One region of the Arthrobacter sp. PM3 genome, then DNA from elsewhere that is predicted to be linked to it. Evidence: riboswitches for the same ligand, from Rfam matches in the RefSeq annotation. Region 1 holds a riboswitch; each other region holds the start of a gene.
The links. Region 1 has a riboswitch for cyclic di-AMP ahead of CFN17_RS09935 (hypothetical protein). Riboswitches for the same ligand answer to the same signal wherever they lie in the genome.
Positions count from the first base shown of each region.

Region 1 (4,982 bases):
CACCGCGCCGGCAGCGGCGAGCCATGTCCAGCCGGCTTTTTCGATGGCGCGGGTGGTGAGGTAGGCTGCCAGCACCAGGCACAGGGTGAGCATGGCGTCCGGGTTGTTGAACCGGAACATGAGGGCGGCCACCGGGGTCAGCGCGAGTGCGCCGCCGGCCAGCAGGCCAGCTGCGGGCCCGGACACGCGCTTGACCGTCAGATAGAGGAGCCCGACGGCGGCGACTCCCATGAGCGCCTGGGGAATGAGCATGCTCAGTGCCGAGAAGCCGAAGATTCGCCCGGCAAGGGCCGGGATCCAGAGGGCGGCCGGCGGCTTGTCCACCGTGATGGCGTTCCCGGCGTCGAGGGAGCCGAACAGCAGCGCGGTCCAGTCCTTGGTGCCGGCCTGGATGGCCGCGGCGTAGAAGGAGTTGCCGTAGCCGGTGGCTTCCAGGTTCCAAAGGTAGAGCACCGCGGTGGCGGCCAGCAGCAGCGCGGCCGAGGGCCGCACCCAGCGGGGCTGCGGGCCGAACAGCAGCCGTTCCCGGCGGCTCGGCGACGGGGGTGTGTTCCGGGCTGCCGGCAGATCACCGGCGGGGGTTCCGGCGGCGGGGGTGATGGTTGCGGTCATTTACTTGGCCGTTTCTGTGCGGGGGAGGGAAGCGTCGGTGGCGCCGGGCGCCGGCACGGCGGCGGGGCGGTGGCGGAAGACCACCAGCCGGAAGAGCAGGAATTTGACGGCGGTGGCGGCCAGGTTGGCGGCGGTGACCGTGGCGAGTTCGAGCCAGCGGTCCGGTGTTCCGCCGGACACGCCGTGGACCAGAGCGAGGGCGCCCGAGGTCAGGGCCAGCCCGATCCCGAACACCAGCAGGCCCTCGAAGTGGTGCCGTGCCGCCTGGCTGCTGCCCTGGATGCCGAACGTGAACCGCCGGTTGGCGGCGGTGTTGGCCACGGCGGTGGTGAGCAGGGCGAGGAAGTTGGCCAGCTGCGGGTCCATGAACCCGCGGCAGAGCAGGAAGATCACCAGGTAGGCCAGGGTGGAGGCCACCCCGATGCTGCCGAAGCGGACGAGCTGTCCGAAGAGGCTGCCGCCGGGGCTTTGTTCCTGGGCCCGCGATGATGCCGGGAGCGGGCCGCGGGCCAGGGCGGCCCGCAGCTCGGGTAGCGGGATCCGGCCGGAGACCAGGTCCCGGCTTAGCCGCGCCATGCCGCGTAGGTCGGCGAGGGCGGTCTGCATGATGTCCACGCTGGAATCCGGGTCGTCGGTCCAGTCCACCGGGACTTCGTGGACCCGCAGGCCGCACTTTTCGGCCAGGACCAGCAATTCGGTGTCGAAGAACCAGGCGTTGTCCAGCGTGTGGGGGAGCAGTTGCCGGGCGACATCGGCGCGGATCGCCTTGAAGCCGCACTGGGCGTCGCTGAAGTGGGCGCCCATCAGGGACTGCAGCAGGAAGTTGTAGCTGCGCGAGATGAATTCCCGTTTGGGTCCGCGGACCACGCGTGAACTACGGGTCAGGCGGGTGCCGATCGCGAGGTCGGAGTGGCCCGAAATGAGCGGGGCAAGGAGCGGGCCGAGCGCCGCGAGGTCGGTGGACAGGTCCACGTCCATGTAGGCCAGGACAGGCGACGGCGAGGCGAGCCACACCTTCCGCAGCGCGTTGCCGCGCCCTTTCTCGGCCATGTGGACCACGGTCACTTCGCGGAGCTCGCGCGCTACCCGCTCCGCGGTCTTGAGCGTCCCGTCGGTGCTGGCGTTGTCCGCCACCGTGATCCGGAAGGGGTGCGGGAAGGATCCGAGGAGATAGGCGTGCAGGCGGCGCAGGCAGGCCTCGAGGTCGCGTTCTTCGTTGAAGACCGGGATGGTGACGTCCAGCAGCGGTGTGCTGGCACGCGTGTCAACCGGTGAGCGCCGGCCGCCGGGATCGGTCAGCGCACCGGCGAACGGAGCCGGTGCGTGCGCGTCGGCCAGCGTCGCCGTGGGTCGGGGCGGGGTTCCTGAGGCCTGGTCTGTGAACGTCATGGCTCAACTTTCCCGGCGGCCCATATGAGGGCTTTAGGGTCAAGCTGTGCGGGGCCTGTGGAAGTACGACGGAAACACAGGAACGCCCCGAACCGGCCGGTTCGGGGCGTTCCTGTGAGTCTGGCGGGCGCGGGCGATACCTGAGGTCCGGTGCCGGCCCATCGCCGGTACGGTGACGGCTTAGTACCAGTTGTGCGCCAGGTGGAAGTTCAGGGCGCCGCAGGGGGAGCCGTAGCGCTCCTTGACGTAGTTCAGGCCCCAGTTGATCTGGGTCCGGTAGTTGGTCATGTAGTCGGCGCCGGCGCTCGCCATCTTGGCAGCGGGCAGGGACTGGACCACGCCGTAGGCGCCGCTGCTGGGGTTCGTGGCGGTTGTCTTCCAGTCCGATTCCTTGGTCCAGAGCTTCTGCAGGCACTGCATCTGGCCCGGTGCCCAGCCGTAGCTGCCCAGCTGGGCAGCCGCGTAGGCCTGTGCGCCGGCGGGGTCGTCGATTGCGACCGGTGCGGCGGCCGGTGCCGGTGCCGGTGCGGGCGCGGCTGCCGGAGCGGGCGCCGCCGGCGCGGCTGCGGGCGCCGCCGGCGCGGCGGCCGGTGCGGGGGCGGCCGGGGCCGGAGCCGCGGGGGCCTTGGCCGGCGGCTCGGCGGCCTGCACATCGGCGAGCTGAGCTGCCACGTTCTTCCCGGCCGAGGCGCCGGTCGCGGCAACCTGGACGCGTTCGAAGTTGAGCTTGGCCAGCGGGTCGGCGACGGTGGCCGCCTCGGTGCCGGCAAAGTTTGCCGCGTGGGCGGCCGTCTCGGCTGCCTGGCTGGCGGCGGCGCCGCCGAGCAGCAGCGCGCAGGCTGCGGTGGCGACGGCGGCGCGGCGCCCGGTGGCGCCCAGCCCGGCGGCCAGCCGCGACAGTCCGGTGGCCTGGCGCGCCGGTTCGGCGCGGTGCCGGGATTTGGGGGAGCGGATAGAAGCGCCGTCAGGGCGCGTTTGTACCTGGAAGTCAGTCATGATCGCCTCTCAACGCCGGCGGAGTTAGCTGTCGGGTTCGGATGAGGTCATCCGGCCGCACGGAAAGTCACGTGTCGGCTTCACCCCAAGGGCGCAAGTGTGCAGAATGCCCGGGAACTCTGGGTCCCCCGCCTCTGCCTGGTCCAGCGGAATCCGGGAAGCGGCAGAGTTTGGCGTCCAACCGGATGTGCGGCGTCAGTTCAGGCCGCACCACATCGACGCTACAGCACTTGGCAGCTTAAGTCACATTTCGGTAACGGGGGTCACAGTGCCGGAGTGTCGGCTTGCGCGGCCGCCCCGCAGGCCTGAGGGCGGGCGCTAGGCCGACGGCGGTGCCGCCGGCAGCCGCACGGCGAACTCTGTCCGGCCGGGCCGCGACGTGACCTCGACGGTGCCCCCGTGGGCCGCCACGATGGACTGGACGATGGACAAGCCCAGCCCGCTCGTACCCTCGGAGGTCGGTGCGGGCGAAGCCGCCCCGGCCGGGCCGGCGCCAATGGAAGCAGGGCCTGCGCCGGCGCGGGGAGCAGACCCCGGCCGGGCGCCGGCCGTCGCCACCGCCGGCTTGGCGGCGGGACTTGCCGGATTGGCGCGCGCGGCATCGGCCCGGGCGAAGCGGGCGAAAACCCGCCCCACGAACTCGGGGGCGATGCCGCTGCCGTTATCTGTCACCGTGATCACGGCGCTGCCGTCCGCGGACCGCATGACGCCCGTGACTACCGTGGTCCCGGGCTCTGTGTGTTTGCGGGCGTTGGACAGCAGGTTGGCGAGGACTTGGTGGAGCTGCGTCGCGTCGCCGCGCACCACCACGGGCTCGTCCGGCAGTTCAAGGTGCCAGATACGGTCCGGGGCCATGACTTTCTCATCGCTCACCGTTTCGATGGCCAGCTGGGTGAGGTCGACGTCGGTGATCTTGAGCGGCTGCCCCTCGTCCAGGCGTGCCAGCAGCAGCAGGTCCTCCACCAGGGTGGTCATCCGCTCGGACTGGCTTTGGACCCGGGAGAGGGACTTCTCCCCGTCCGGAGTGAAATGCTCGGTCATGCGCATCAGCTCGGTGTAGCCGCGGATGGCCGTGAGCGGCGTGCGCAGTTCGTGCGAGGCATCGGCGACGAACTGCCGCACCTTCATCTCGCTCTCCTGCCGCGCCTCAAGCGCGTTGGAGACGTTGTCCAGCATCTGGTTCAGCGCGTAGCCCACGCTGCCCACCTCGGTTCCGGGATGGGCGGCCGACGCCGGAACGCGCACCGCGAGCGCCACCTCGCCCGCGTCCAGCGGGAGCCGGGAGACCTGGGTGGCCACTTCGGACAGCTGTTCCAGCGGCTTCATGGTGCGCCGGATCAGGGCAGTGCCGGCGAGGCCGATCAGCACGAGCCCGCCGGCGGAGACCACCACCATGGTCCAGACCAGCGAGGCGAGGGTGTTTTGTTTTTCTTCCAGCGGGAGCCCGGTGACAATGATGTCGCCGTACGGCGCGCGGACCGCCGTGAGCCGGTACGCGCCTGCCGAGAGCGTCCTGTCCACCGGAATGCCGTTGGGGGCCAGCGCCAGGAGGACGGCGTTGTCGTCGGGCGAGAGGCTCTTGCGGGTGGCGTCGCCGCCGAGGAACCCGGCGCTGCCGACCTCACCGTCCTCAATCCGGGCGTTGAGCGTCCCGATGCCCTGCCCCCGGGCCTCGAGCGGGTCGGGGCGCCCGCCCGAAGACCCGGACGAGGGCCGGCCGAACTCGCTGGACCGGTGGGAGGCCTGCTCCAGCTGGGTGTCGAGCTGCCGGGTCAGAAACAGGTCCATTGAGGCATAGCTGAACAGGCCCACAGCGCCGCAGATGGCCACAAGCAGCGCCATGGCGACCAGGACCAGCCGGGTGCGCAGATGCCATGTGGCCGGATTGCGCCAGTCGCGCCCGGGGGCACGGGTCATGCCGGAGAGGGTTGGCACGGATCAGTCCGCCGGTTTCAGGACGTAGCCGGCGCCGCGCACCGTGTGGA
Region 1 covers NZ_CP022314.1:2,144,850-2,149,831, forward strand. Annotated here, with positions in the region: gene CFN17_RS09925 (glycosyltransferase family 39 protein) at 1-612, opposite strand, end outside; gene CFN17_RS09930 (bifunctional glycosyltransferase family 2/GtrA family protein) at 613-2,001, opposite strand; gene CFN17_RS09935 (hypothetical protein) at 2,182-2,997, opposite strand; cyclic di-AMP (ydaO/yuaA leader) riboswitch at 2,997-3,156, opposite strand; gene CFN17_RS09940 (HAMP domain-containing sensor histidine kinase) at 3,316-4,914, opposite strand; gene CFN17_RS09945 (response regulator transcription factor) at 4,936-4,982, opposite strand, start outside.

Region 2 (4,982 bases), 200 kb from region 1:
TCGGCCTCGATGGTGGAGCCGCACGGCACGTCGCTCAGCGGCGGCATGGACCGGTGCCCGAGGGCTGCCAGCAGCGGACCGCCGATGGTGGACAGCGCCATCATGGCCGCGAGGGGGTTGCCGGGCAGGCCGATGACGTAGCGGCCGTCGGGTAGTTCGGCGAGGACGGCCGGGTGGCCGGGCCGCATGGCGATCCCGTCGATCAGCAGGCGTCCGCCCAGCTCCGCGACGGAACGCCGGAGGTGGTCCGTGCCGGAGCGTCCCGTGCCGCCGGTGGTGATGACGACGTCGGCGGGCGGGCTGTCATCGGCAGGATCGCCAGCGGTGCTCCCGGCGCCGGGCGGAGAGACGGGCTGGCCGTCCTCGAGCGCTGCCAGCCATTCGGCATAGGTGTCGCCGATCTTCACTTCCTCGGTGCAGATCCCGCCGAGCATGGCCACGACCGCTCCCAGCTGGGGGCCAAAGGTGTCCCTGACTTGCCCGGGCGCCGGCGTCCCGGACGTGACAACCTCGGAGCCGGTGAAGACGAGGCGCACCACGGCTTTGCCGAGCACCGGGAGGGTGTCGGTTCCGGCCAGGGCCGCGAGGGCCAGGTGGGCCGGATTGAGGACGGTGCCGCCCTTGATCAGGATGTCGCCGGCGGCAGCTTCCTCGCCTGCTTTCCTGATGTGGTCGCCGTTGCGAGGATCGCCCGGCTTCGCGGAACCGCCGAGCTTCAGGACCGGCAGGCCGTCCTCGTCGGTGTCGATGACGCCGCTTTCGCTGCGCAGGACGGCTTTGGCGCCTGCCGGGATGAGGCCGCCGGTGGCGACCGGGCTGGCCTGGTGCGGGGCCAGCCGCTGGTTGGGTTCGGCCAGGATCCAGGGACCGCTGCCGTTGACGGCCCAGCCGTCCATGGCGGAGGAGGCATAGTGGGGCATGTCCTGCTGTGCCTCGACGTCCGCGGCCAGGGTCCGGCCCAGGGCCTGCCGGAGCGGGACGGGGGCGGCGGGGATGGGGGCGGCGCAGTCGAAGGCGAGCTGCCGGGCCTCCTGCCAGGTGTGGGCCAGATGCCGGTGCGGCTCGTCCGTGCCTGCGGGGTCGGGTCCGCTGCCCTCCGGGGGCGCGGGCGTCATGCCCCGGTGGCTTCGGCGGCCGCGTAGTCCTTGGCAAGCCTGCGGGCTACGGCCATGGCGGCCTGCATGGGGTCGGCATCCGCGGCTTGTCCCGCACCGGAGGCCAGGCCCGCGGCGTAGCCTGCGATGAACGTGGTCAGCGGCGCCGCCGGGCGGACCACGGAGTGCGCGGCCACGCCTGCGAGGGAGAGGACCTCGTTCACGTCAATCTCGACTTCTTCGAGCTGGAGGGCCTGGAGCAGGGCACGGCACCAGTCTTCCAGCGTTTCATCCTGGCTTTTCACCGTTTGCCTCCATGGTCGGGTTCTGCTGCGCGGTGCCGGGGCCCGGACCAAGGCCTGGAATCCCGCCGGACACCCCTAGTGCGGCTGCGTCATCCCAAGTGTCAACATCATCCGTGGACCCCTGGGGGACGCGAACTTCCCGCACCTCCAGCCTAGCAAGAAGGGCGAAGACCGAGGCGTTTTCGAGCCTGTCCTCGCGCGCTGCGTCCGTCGCAGCCCGTTGTAGCGCAGCCGTGCCATAAAAACCCGCGAGCGGCTGCTTGCGCCCCTCGGCCGAGACGGCCATGACGCCGTCGCCCGCAATGCCGGCCTGTTCGTCGATCAGCGCGTCGGCGAGGGCACGGACGGCCGCTGCGGACCGGGGCATGTCGCAGGCCAGGACCAGGGTGAAGGGCGCGGGGGCGCCGGGACTTGAGGCGCGGTCGGCCAGGGCGCTGAGCCCGGCCGCGATGGCGGCCGCCGGTCCCCCGAAGGGCGGATCTTCCCGGCAGGTCAGGGTCCCCGCCGGCAGGTCACCGGGGTCGGGCCCGACGACGGCAACCCGTCCGGCGCCGTCCGCGGCGCGCAGGGACCGCGCGAGGAGGGTGGCGCCGTCATACATGAGCCGGGCCTTGGGCACACCGCCGAGACGGGCGGACCTGCCCCCGGCGAGGATGATGGCGTCGAACTCCACGGGGTCAGCCTAACCCGGCACCGGCCACTATTCGTTCAAACAACAGCTCAAACAGCAGTTCAAACAGCAGTTCAGGCGGCCGATTCCGGCAGCAGGAACGGGTCCCAGGCCGGCGTCGGCTTCTCAAGTTCTTTGATCTGCCAGATGGTGCCCTTCGGCGGGCCGGGCACGAAGCCGAGCTTCCAGCCCATTTCCGCCGGCGTGTGGTCGCCCTTGGCGTTGTTGCAGCGCAGGCACGCCGCCACGAGGTTCTCCCACGAGTCGGCACCGCCGCGGGACTTGGGCTGGACGTGGTCGATCGTGTGGGCGGCCTTGCCGCAGTACGCGCAGCGGTGGGCGTCGCGGCGGAGCACGCCGCGGCGGCTGACCGCCGTGACCGTGTTGTACCGCGGCCGGATGTAGCGGTTTAGCAGGATGACGGACGGGCGGCCCAGGATGTCCTGGGGGCCGACCACGGGGTCGTCCCCCTCGGCCACCACACTGGCCTTTCCGGTCAGGACAAGGACCAGCGCCCGGCGGAAGGTGACTACCGCCAGCGGCTCATATCCAGCATTCAGAACGAGAGTGCGCATCCGCATACCTCTTCACGGCCGCACCCGCCAGGGGCACGAGGGCCGGCTGCCCTCTGCATGGTCGGGCTATGGATCGACAAGACAAGAGTAAACACTCAACTGCCGGATCACCGAATATTTTTTCGCTGGCGCGGCGGGCGGCGCGGAAAGTTCATTCCCCGGCAACGCAAAAACCCCCGCCTCGTGAGGCGGGGGTCTTTGCGTGTGCGGTGGGCGTGAGCTTAGCCGCCGACGCGGATGAAGACCGGGCCGGAGCCGACGTTAACGCTGTACAGCGCGGTGGTGCCGCCGTTCCAGCCGCCGTGCACTGCCATGCCGTTGCCGACGTAGACCGCGATGTGGGCCATGCCGACGCCGCCGTTCTGGTAGTACGCGAGGTCACCCGGGCGTGCTTCCGCGGCGCTCACGGTGCGGCCCAGGGACAGGTAGCCTGCCGGCCAGCCGTGGTAGTGGATGCCGGCCGCAGCGAGGGCGTTGGTGGCGAGGGCGGTGCAGTCCTGCGCGACACCGATCTGTGCGTAGGCCGCAGCAGCGATGGTCGCGCCGGCGCCGCTGCCGATCCCGGCCGGGGCCTGGGCGGCCACGCCGCCGCTGACGCCCAGCTGGGCGCCGCCGGCCTGGGAAGCCGTGGCGTCCTGGACCTTGACGACCGGCTTGGGGGCCTCGACGACGGGGGCCGGCGTCGTCGTGACGGCGGGCTTCTCGTAGGAGATCGCGATGGTGGATGCGGCCGAGATCGTGGCCGGAGCGGAGGACTGGACCTCCAGGGCCGAAGCCGAGGTGGATTCGCGCTGAACGTTGGTCTCAGCAGCGTTGGCTGCGATTCCGCTGGTCAGAACCAGACCGGAGGCTGCGGCGATGACCGCGGCCTGACGGCCCATGCCGCCGGCGTTGTCGCCGACAGCCTTAGCAATAACAGCCAACGAGTTGGTCTTGGTGACCTCGGCGCGGTGCCGTGCAGCGGTTGCACGAGTAGTCATTAAGTTCTCTCTTTCGTGATCCTTGGACCGCGCGCTTCGGGCGCGGAGTGAGGACGCTCCGGCATCTTGGGGGTACGCCGGATCGCCCCGTAAAACGGGTTACTTAGCGAAGGGTGTACTGCGAAGACGCGCCAAAAGCGGGAACTGCATGCTGTCCGGGCTCGGTAGAGATTGAGCCTGCGGAACGTGATCCAATCCGGGCACCGGCAAGGGCGGCACGTGATGTGGATGCCAGCGGGCTCAGGTGAGCCGCGCCAGTGCGCAGACGCGCAGCATTGTGGCGTGAAGACACGAAAGTAGCCTCTCCCAATGCCTACGAGGTGAGCTGTCGGATTCGGATGGGAGTCACCCGGCCGCGCCGCTTCCTGGGAAGCTTTGCGACTTAACCCCTAGGCCTTCTTTCGAAGGCCGAAATTGGTTCCCCCGCCCCTGCCAGACGATGTAATGCGAACGGACCTTGAGCGGTGGCAGAGCTAGGCAATCCACTCAAGAGCGCCAACTTCGGAAAAGTTGGCGTGCTTCAAACCCTACAGGAGTCCGGCCGCAATGTCACATTCAGATCACGGCGTGTCACGGTGAATTGAGAGTCGGCCATCGTCTTTATTAGAGCCAGCCGAGGGGGTCGACGACGTCGCCGTTGACCATCACTTCAAAGTGGAGGTGGCAGCCGGTGGAGGCGCCGGTGGTTCCGCTCATGGCGACGACGTCGCCGCGGGAGACCTTCTGGCCCACCGTCACCGTGGACGAGGACAGGTGGTTGTACGTGGTCTCCAGGCCGTTGCCGTGGTCGATGACCACCCGGTTTCCGCCGCCGTAGGGGTGCCATCCGTTGAAGGTCACGGTGCCGCTGGCGGCCGCGTGGACCGGCGTGCCGCACTGGGCGGCGAAGTCCTGGCCTCGGTGGAACTCCCCCGCGCCTCCCGTGATGGGACTCACGCGGTAACCGAACGGCGAAGCGGTGACCATCTGGTCCAGCGGTGCACCCAGCGTGCCGGCCGACGCGGCGCGGGTGATGCTGCCGACCGACTGGGCGCTCAGCAGCTGCTTGAGTTTGCCGTCCGGGTCGCCCTTGGTGGTGACGGCCGTCCGGCTGAAATCAACCTTTGCGGCGGCGGCAGCCGTGACATCCGGCTGCGCAGCGGCCGAAATCGCGCCGGACCCGCCCGTGTTCGAGGCCATGACCGGGTTGGTGACGGGGACCGTGACCGTGAGCACCAGACCGGTGGCAGCCAGTGCTATACCGGCCTTCTGCCCCACGCCGCTGGCGGCGGCGAAATCCGTGACCTGGCGGAACGGGCTGCGGCGGCGCCGGCGTTCATCGCGGTGCGCGTCACGCGGGCGCTCGGCCGTATAGGTGA
Region 2 covers NZ_CP022314.1:2,348,664-2,353,645, reverse strand. Annotated here, with positions in the region: gene CFN17_RS10860 (molybdopterin molybdotransferase MoeA) at 1-1,115, opposite strand, end outside; gene CFN17_RS10855 (DUF6457 domain-containing protein) at 1,112-1,399, opposite strand; gene CFN17_RS10850 (molybdenum cofactor guanylyltransferase) at 1,383-2,072, opposite strand; gene CFN17_RS10845 (HNH endonuclease) at 2,144-2,644, opposite strand; gene CFN17_RS10840 (NlpC/P60 family protein) at 2,866-3,624, opposite strand; cyclic di-AMP (ydaO/yuaA leader) riboswitch at 3,921-4,104, opposite strand; gene CFN17_RS10835 (M23 family metallopeptidase) at 4,228-4,982, opposite strand, start outside.
Region 2: another riboswitch for cyclic di-AMP. It lies ahead of CFN17_RS10840 (NlpC/P60 family protein); the one in region 1 lies ahead of CFN17_RS09935 (hypothetical protein).

Region 3 (4,982 bases), 980 kb from region 1:
TCCGGGAGCTCGTTGATCCGCTCGCCATCGACGTCCTCGGCCCCCTGGTGGACGGCCTTGACCCGCCGGGCAGGGCCCGTGCCGAGAGCGTGCTGGACCGGTGGGTGCGCGAGTCCGATGTCTGGCTGCGCCGTGCCGCGCTTCTCTCCGCGCTGCCGGCGCTGCGTGCCGGCTCCGGAGACTGGGCCAGGTTCGTCCGCCAGGCCCGTGCCGTGCTCGGCGGGTCCTCGGGGGAGTTGCTGTCCGCCGCCGGCAGTCTTGCCGCCGGCGCCGCCGGCGCACAGAGTGACACCGGTGCAGGTTTTGACGCCGCCACAGAGGCCGTGGCCCGGGTCCTGGCCGAGATGGCCCGGCGAAGGCCGGAGCTGCAGTTCAGCCCTTCGACTTCTTAGGTCCCTTGGGGCAGGGCGAACTTCCTGGCCGCGCGGGACCCGGCGACGGCGCTGGCGGCGATTGTGATCAGGGCGCCCACCAGCAGGGCCGCCGCTTCGCCCGGGAGCAGGACCTGAAGCTGGGTGCCGATGCTCGCGGCCGCCACCGGCACACCGAGTTGGGCTGCCGACAGTACGCCGAGCGGCAAGGGGAGCCCCAGGAAGGCGAGGCTCGCGTGGGACACCAGCGTCCCGGCCCCCAGCGCCACCCCGAGGGCAATCATGTCCGGATGCCCGGCCAGGTCCTTCAGGGTGAGGGACGCGCCGAGCCAGACAAAGAACACCGGGCCCAGGAAGCCGTCGCTGAGGGCGAACAATTGCCGGGCCAGCCGCCTCGGCTCGCCGACGGCGGCCACCACCAGGCCGAAGGAAAAGCCCGCCATCATCACCGACACGCTGCTGAAGGTCGCGACGCCGGCAAGGGCGAACAGCACCGCGAGCTGGATCCTTAGCTCCAGGGCAAACTTCCGGTTTTCCGAGAGGCGGTGCACGCGCCCGCGGATTCCCGTGTCCTCCAGCCAGCGCAGCACGAAGAAGAGGACCGCCGCGCAGCCCGCTACCGTGAGGACACCCAGCGCCGCCCGGCCTGCGTGCGGCGGATCCACCAGCAGCGGCAGCGCCACAATGCAGGCGATGTCGGCGATAGCCACCTGCGCGGTCATGGCGATGACGTGGGGGCCGCCAAGCCGTAGGGAGTCCACGATCGGAAGGACCAGTGCGGCCGATGACGACGCCAGCAGTACGACGTAGAGGGGAGCATGGCCGGTTCCGAAAAGCAGGCCGATCCCGGTTCCAACCGCCGCCGCTGCCGCGGCGGCTGCGACGGCCCGGCGGGTGCCGTGGCCGAGCGCCGAGCGGATGTGAGGATCGCGCACGGGAACATGGGTTCCGGCCACGAACATCATCAGTGCAAAGCCGATGTTGGCCAGCAGGCTGAATGTGGGATCTGCAGGATCCACGAGGGCGAGGCCGGAGCGCCCGATCACGATCCCGGCCAGCAGTTCCCCGAGGACCACCGGCAGCCGCCAGCGCACCGGCAGTGCGAGCAGGGGGCCGGCCAGGGCGACGACGGCGATCAGCGCCAGGGTCAGGAACGTCACGGCACGAAATTAGTCGTGTCCGCCGTGCACCGCGCCTAGGTTCCGGACCGCCGTTCCACCACCGCGTAGGCCTTGCCGTCCAGGAACGCCCAGTCGTTGACCACCATGAACCCAAGGGCGTCCACCCGGTCGTTCAAGACGTGCTCATCGAAGCCGCCGTCCCGCGGTTCCGCGTCCCAGGTGGAGACGTGGACGTCCTGGCCGTCCAGGATCAGCAGCTCGGTGTTGACGTCGAAATCCTCCTGGGGCTGGTTGCTCAGCTGGCAGATCGCGACACAGTGCCTGTTCATTTTCGGGCCTCCGCTTCGAAGGTGGTGCTGATGGCATCATCCTAGTGTTCGGATGAGGTGCAGCCCTATGGGCTTCGGCGGGTCCGAAACGTGGCGGCCGTTACCTGAATGTGACTTTTGACCGCGGATCGCGTTACGGTGGATATGTGCCTGTTGTCTCCGATACGGGCGCTCCCCAGCCGATTGCCTAACTCTGCCGCGGCACGGGGGTAACTCGCAGCAACGACCGGCAGAGGCGGGGAAACCACTTTCGGCTTGCTGACATGCAGGCCTTGGGGTGAAGCCGCACGGTGCCCGCTACGCCGGGCCCTGGAGTGCGGCCGGGTGCCTCCCATCCGAATCCGACAGCTCACCTCGCAGGCATTGGGAGAGGTACATCCATGACTTCAATCAATACTTTTGCGCGCCATGCCGCCGTCATCACCGCCGCATCCGGCCTGGTCCTCACCAGCGGAATGGCGGCCAACGCCGCTACCGCACCTGTGCAGCGGGACTCCGCTCCGGCGTCGAACGTTGACGTCCAGGCGCAGGTCAGTGCGCCCGTCAGCGCCGATTCAACCGTCAAGATCAGCTTTGACCGCCCCGCGGTTTCCTCGATTGCCGCGCCGGTCATCGAACAGCCCAAGCCTGTTGCCGCTGCTCCCGCCGCCGCGCCCGCAGCGGCCCCGGCCGCGCCCAAGCCGACCGTCCAGGTGCAGGCCGCCCCGGCTGCCCCTGCCGCCGCGGCCCCTGCCGGCAGCCGCAACGCCATCATGCTGTCCGCCGCGTACAGCCAGCTGGGCATCACCCAGGACTGCACCGCCATGGTGGAAAAGGCCCTCGGCGCGGCAGGCAAGCCCGTAGGCGACATCGGCCCCCGGGCGTTCCTTGGCCTCGGAACTGTGGTGGCTACCCCGCAGCCCGGCGACATGGTGGTCCAGTCCGGCCACGTCGGCATCTACGCCGGCAACGGCCAGGTGGTCAGCGGCGGCATGAACGGCTCCAACCAGACGATCGTCCACCCGCTGTCCTGGCTCACCGCGACCGGCGGCGTGACCTTCGTCCGCGCCTAAGTTGTCCGGGCGCTCGCAGGCCAGTGAGCGGGCCCTGCCAGTGCAGGGCGCCGCAGTATAGGGCGCAGCAAGGCAGCGCCAACCAGTCCGGAAAGACCGGCGATCGAATTCCCTTGGGGGCAGGCGATCGCCGGTCTTTCCTATGTGCCGGCTTTCCCCGCCGCCGGGCCGCTCACGGCCCGGCGGTCCCGGCCAGCGGCAGCGTCATCTTCATGACCGTTCCCGCCGCGCCGGTGGAAGCCACCTCGACGGCGCCCCCCGCCGCCACGGCGATTTCCCGGACAAGGGCCAGGCCGATGCCAAAGCTCCGCTGCCCGTGCGGTCCGCCGTTGCCGGCGGTCCGCACGAAACGGTCAAAGATCCGGTCCCGGTCGACGCCGGTGATTCCCGTCCCCGTATCCGCGACGGTGATCACCGCGCGGTTCTGCTCGACCGACGTCGTGATTCCCACGCGGCCGCCCGGCGGGGTGTGGGCAAGCGCATTGTCCGCCAGAGCCAGCACGGCGCGGCGCAGGGCGTTGCCGTCGATCCGGGCCAGCGGCCGGGCGTCCGCGGTGACGTCCAGGTGCACGCCCCGTTCCTCCGCCACGAGCCGGAGGCCTTCGGCGACATCGGCGGCGGTGCGGGCAAGGTCGGCCGGTGCTGCCGGCCGGCCGGGCACTCCGGCGGTGGCCGCGAGGAGCAGCTCGTTGACAATCCCGGTCAGCGTTGCGGTGTCGTCCCGGATCCGGGCCAGGTCCCGGGCCTGCCGGGAGCCGGGTTCGGTGTGGCGCTGGGCCAGCTGGATCCGGGTATCCAGGATGGTTAGCGGGGTACGCAGCTCGTGGCTGGCATCCTGGACGAAACGCCGTTGCCGGGCCAGGGCATCGCCGAGGGGACGGATGGCGCTGCGCGCACTGAGCCAGCCGGTGACGCCCGCCAGCACGATCCCTGCCGCCCCCGCGATCACCATGGCCTCGAGCACATCCCGGGAATCCAGGTACGCGTACGCCGTCCCGGGTGACGCCGTCCCCGGCATTTTGGGATGGGCCAGCTGGTTCAGCAGATAGAGGGCCGTAACGGCGAGCAGCGCCAGGACCATCACCGCGCACGCGGCGCTGATCCGCAGCGCGACTTTGAGCGAGGCCTTCCGCAGGGTGGAGCGGTCCGGATCCCCGCCGGGAACCCCGCCGCTACTCACGGGCGTCGCCGATCTGATAGCCGACACCATGGACCGTGCGGACGACGGTCCGGGCGATCTTCCGGCGCAGGTGGTGGACGTACGTGTCGATCACACCGGGCTGGTCGGTGGGGTGGAAGTGGGCCGTCAGGAGTTCGTCCCGGGTAAAGACGCGGTCCGGCTCCGTGGCGAGGGCCGCGAGCAGCTGGCCCTCCTTCGCGGTCAGAGATACCGTGTGGCCGTAGATGGACCGGACCGTTCGCGACGCCGGGTCCAGTTCCCAGTCGCCGATCGCCAGCGGCGCCCGTGCGGCCGGAAAGGTACGGGTCAGTGCCCGCAGCCGTGCCGCCAGCTCACCGGCGTCGAAAGGCTTGGTCACGTAGTCGTTGGCGCCTGCGTCCAGGCCCCTGATTTTCTCGCCGGCGTCGCCCAGCGCTGTCAGGATCAGGATTGGCGTGGCGACGCCCTTGGAGCGCAGGGCCGCGATGACGGCGATGCCGTCCATCCCGGGCAGCCCGCGGTCGATCACCATCACGTCCCACGCCTCCGTCAGTGCCACGTGCAGGCCGTCGTGGCCATTAGTGACCAGCCGGACGCGGTAATCCGGGTCCAGGAGCTCGGCGATCAGCGGCCCCAGGACCGCGTCGTCCTCGATGAGCAGCAGGGCCGGCCTGTCAGCGGTTGTCATGGGGCTATTCTTCCGCGGCCATTTCCCGGGTCAGGGCTCCGTTCGCGGTTCGCGCCCCCGTGTCGTCCCCGTCATCGGCGTCTGTCCCGTCGCCGTCGCTCACGTCGACTTCCCCCGTGCCGGCGGCGCTTGGGCCGGGGGTTTCGGGTCCGGTGCCGCGGCGGCGGAGTTTGAGAAGCTTCACAGCCGGGGGCAGCACGGATACGAGGACCATCGCCACGGCGATCAGGTCGATGTTCCTGGCGATGATCTCAAAGTGACC
Region 3 covers NZ_CP022314.1:1,168,167-1,173,148, reverse strand. Annotated here, with positions in the region: gene CFN17_RS05420 (DNA alkylation repair protein) at 1-392, shown strand, start outside; gene CFN17_RS05415 (cation:proton antiporter) at 389-1,531, opposite strand; gene CFN17_RS05410 (hypothetical protein) at 1,567-1,821, opposite strand; cyclic di-AMP (ydaO/yuaA leader) riboswitch at 1,996-2,198, shown strand; gene CFN17_RS05405 (hypothetical protein) at 2,202-2,873, shown strand; gene CFN17_RS05400 (HAMP domain-containing sensor histidine kinase) at 3,046-4,053, opposite strand; gene CFN17_RS05395 (response regulator transcription factor) at 4,046-4,720, opposite strand; gene CFN17_RS05390 (VTT domain-containing protein) at 4,725-4,982, opposite strand, start outside.
Region 3: another riboswitch for cyclic di-AMP. It lies ahead of CFN17_RS05405 (hypothetical protein); the one in region 1 lies ahead of CFN17_RS09935 (hypothetical protein).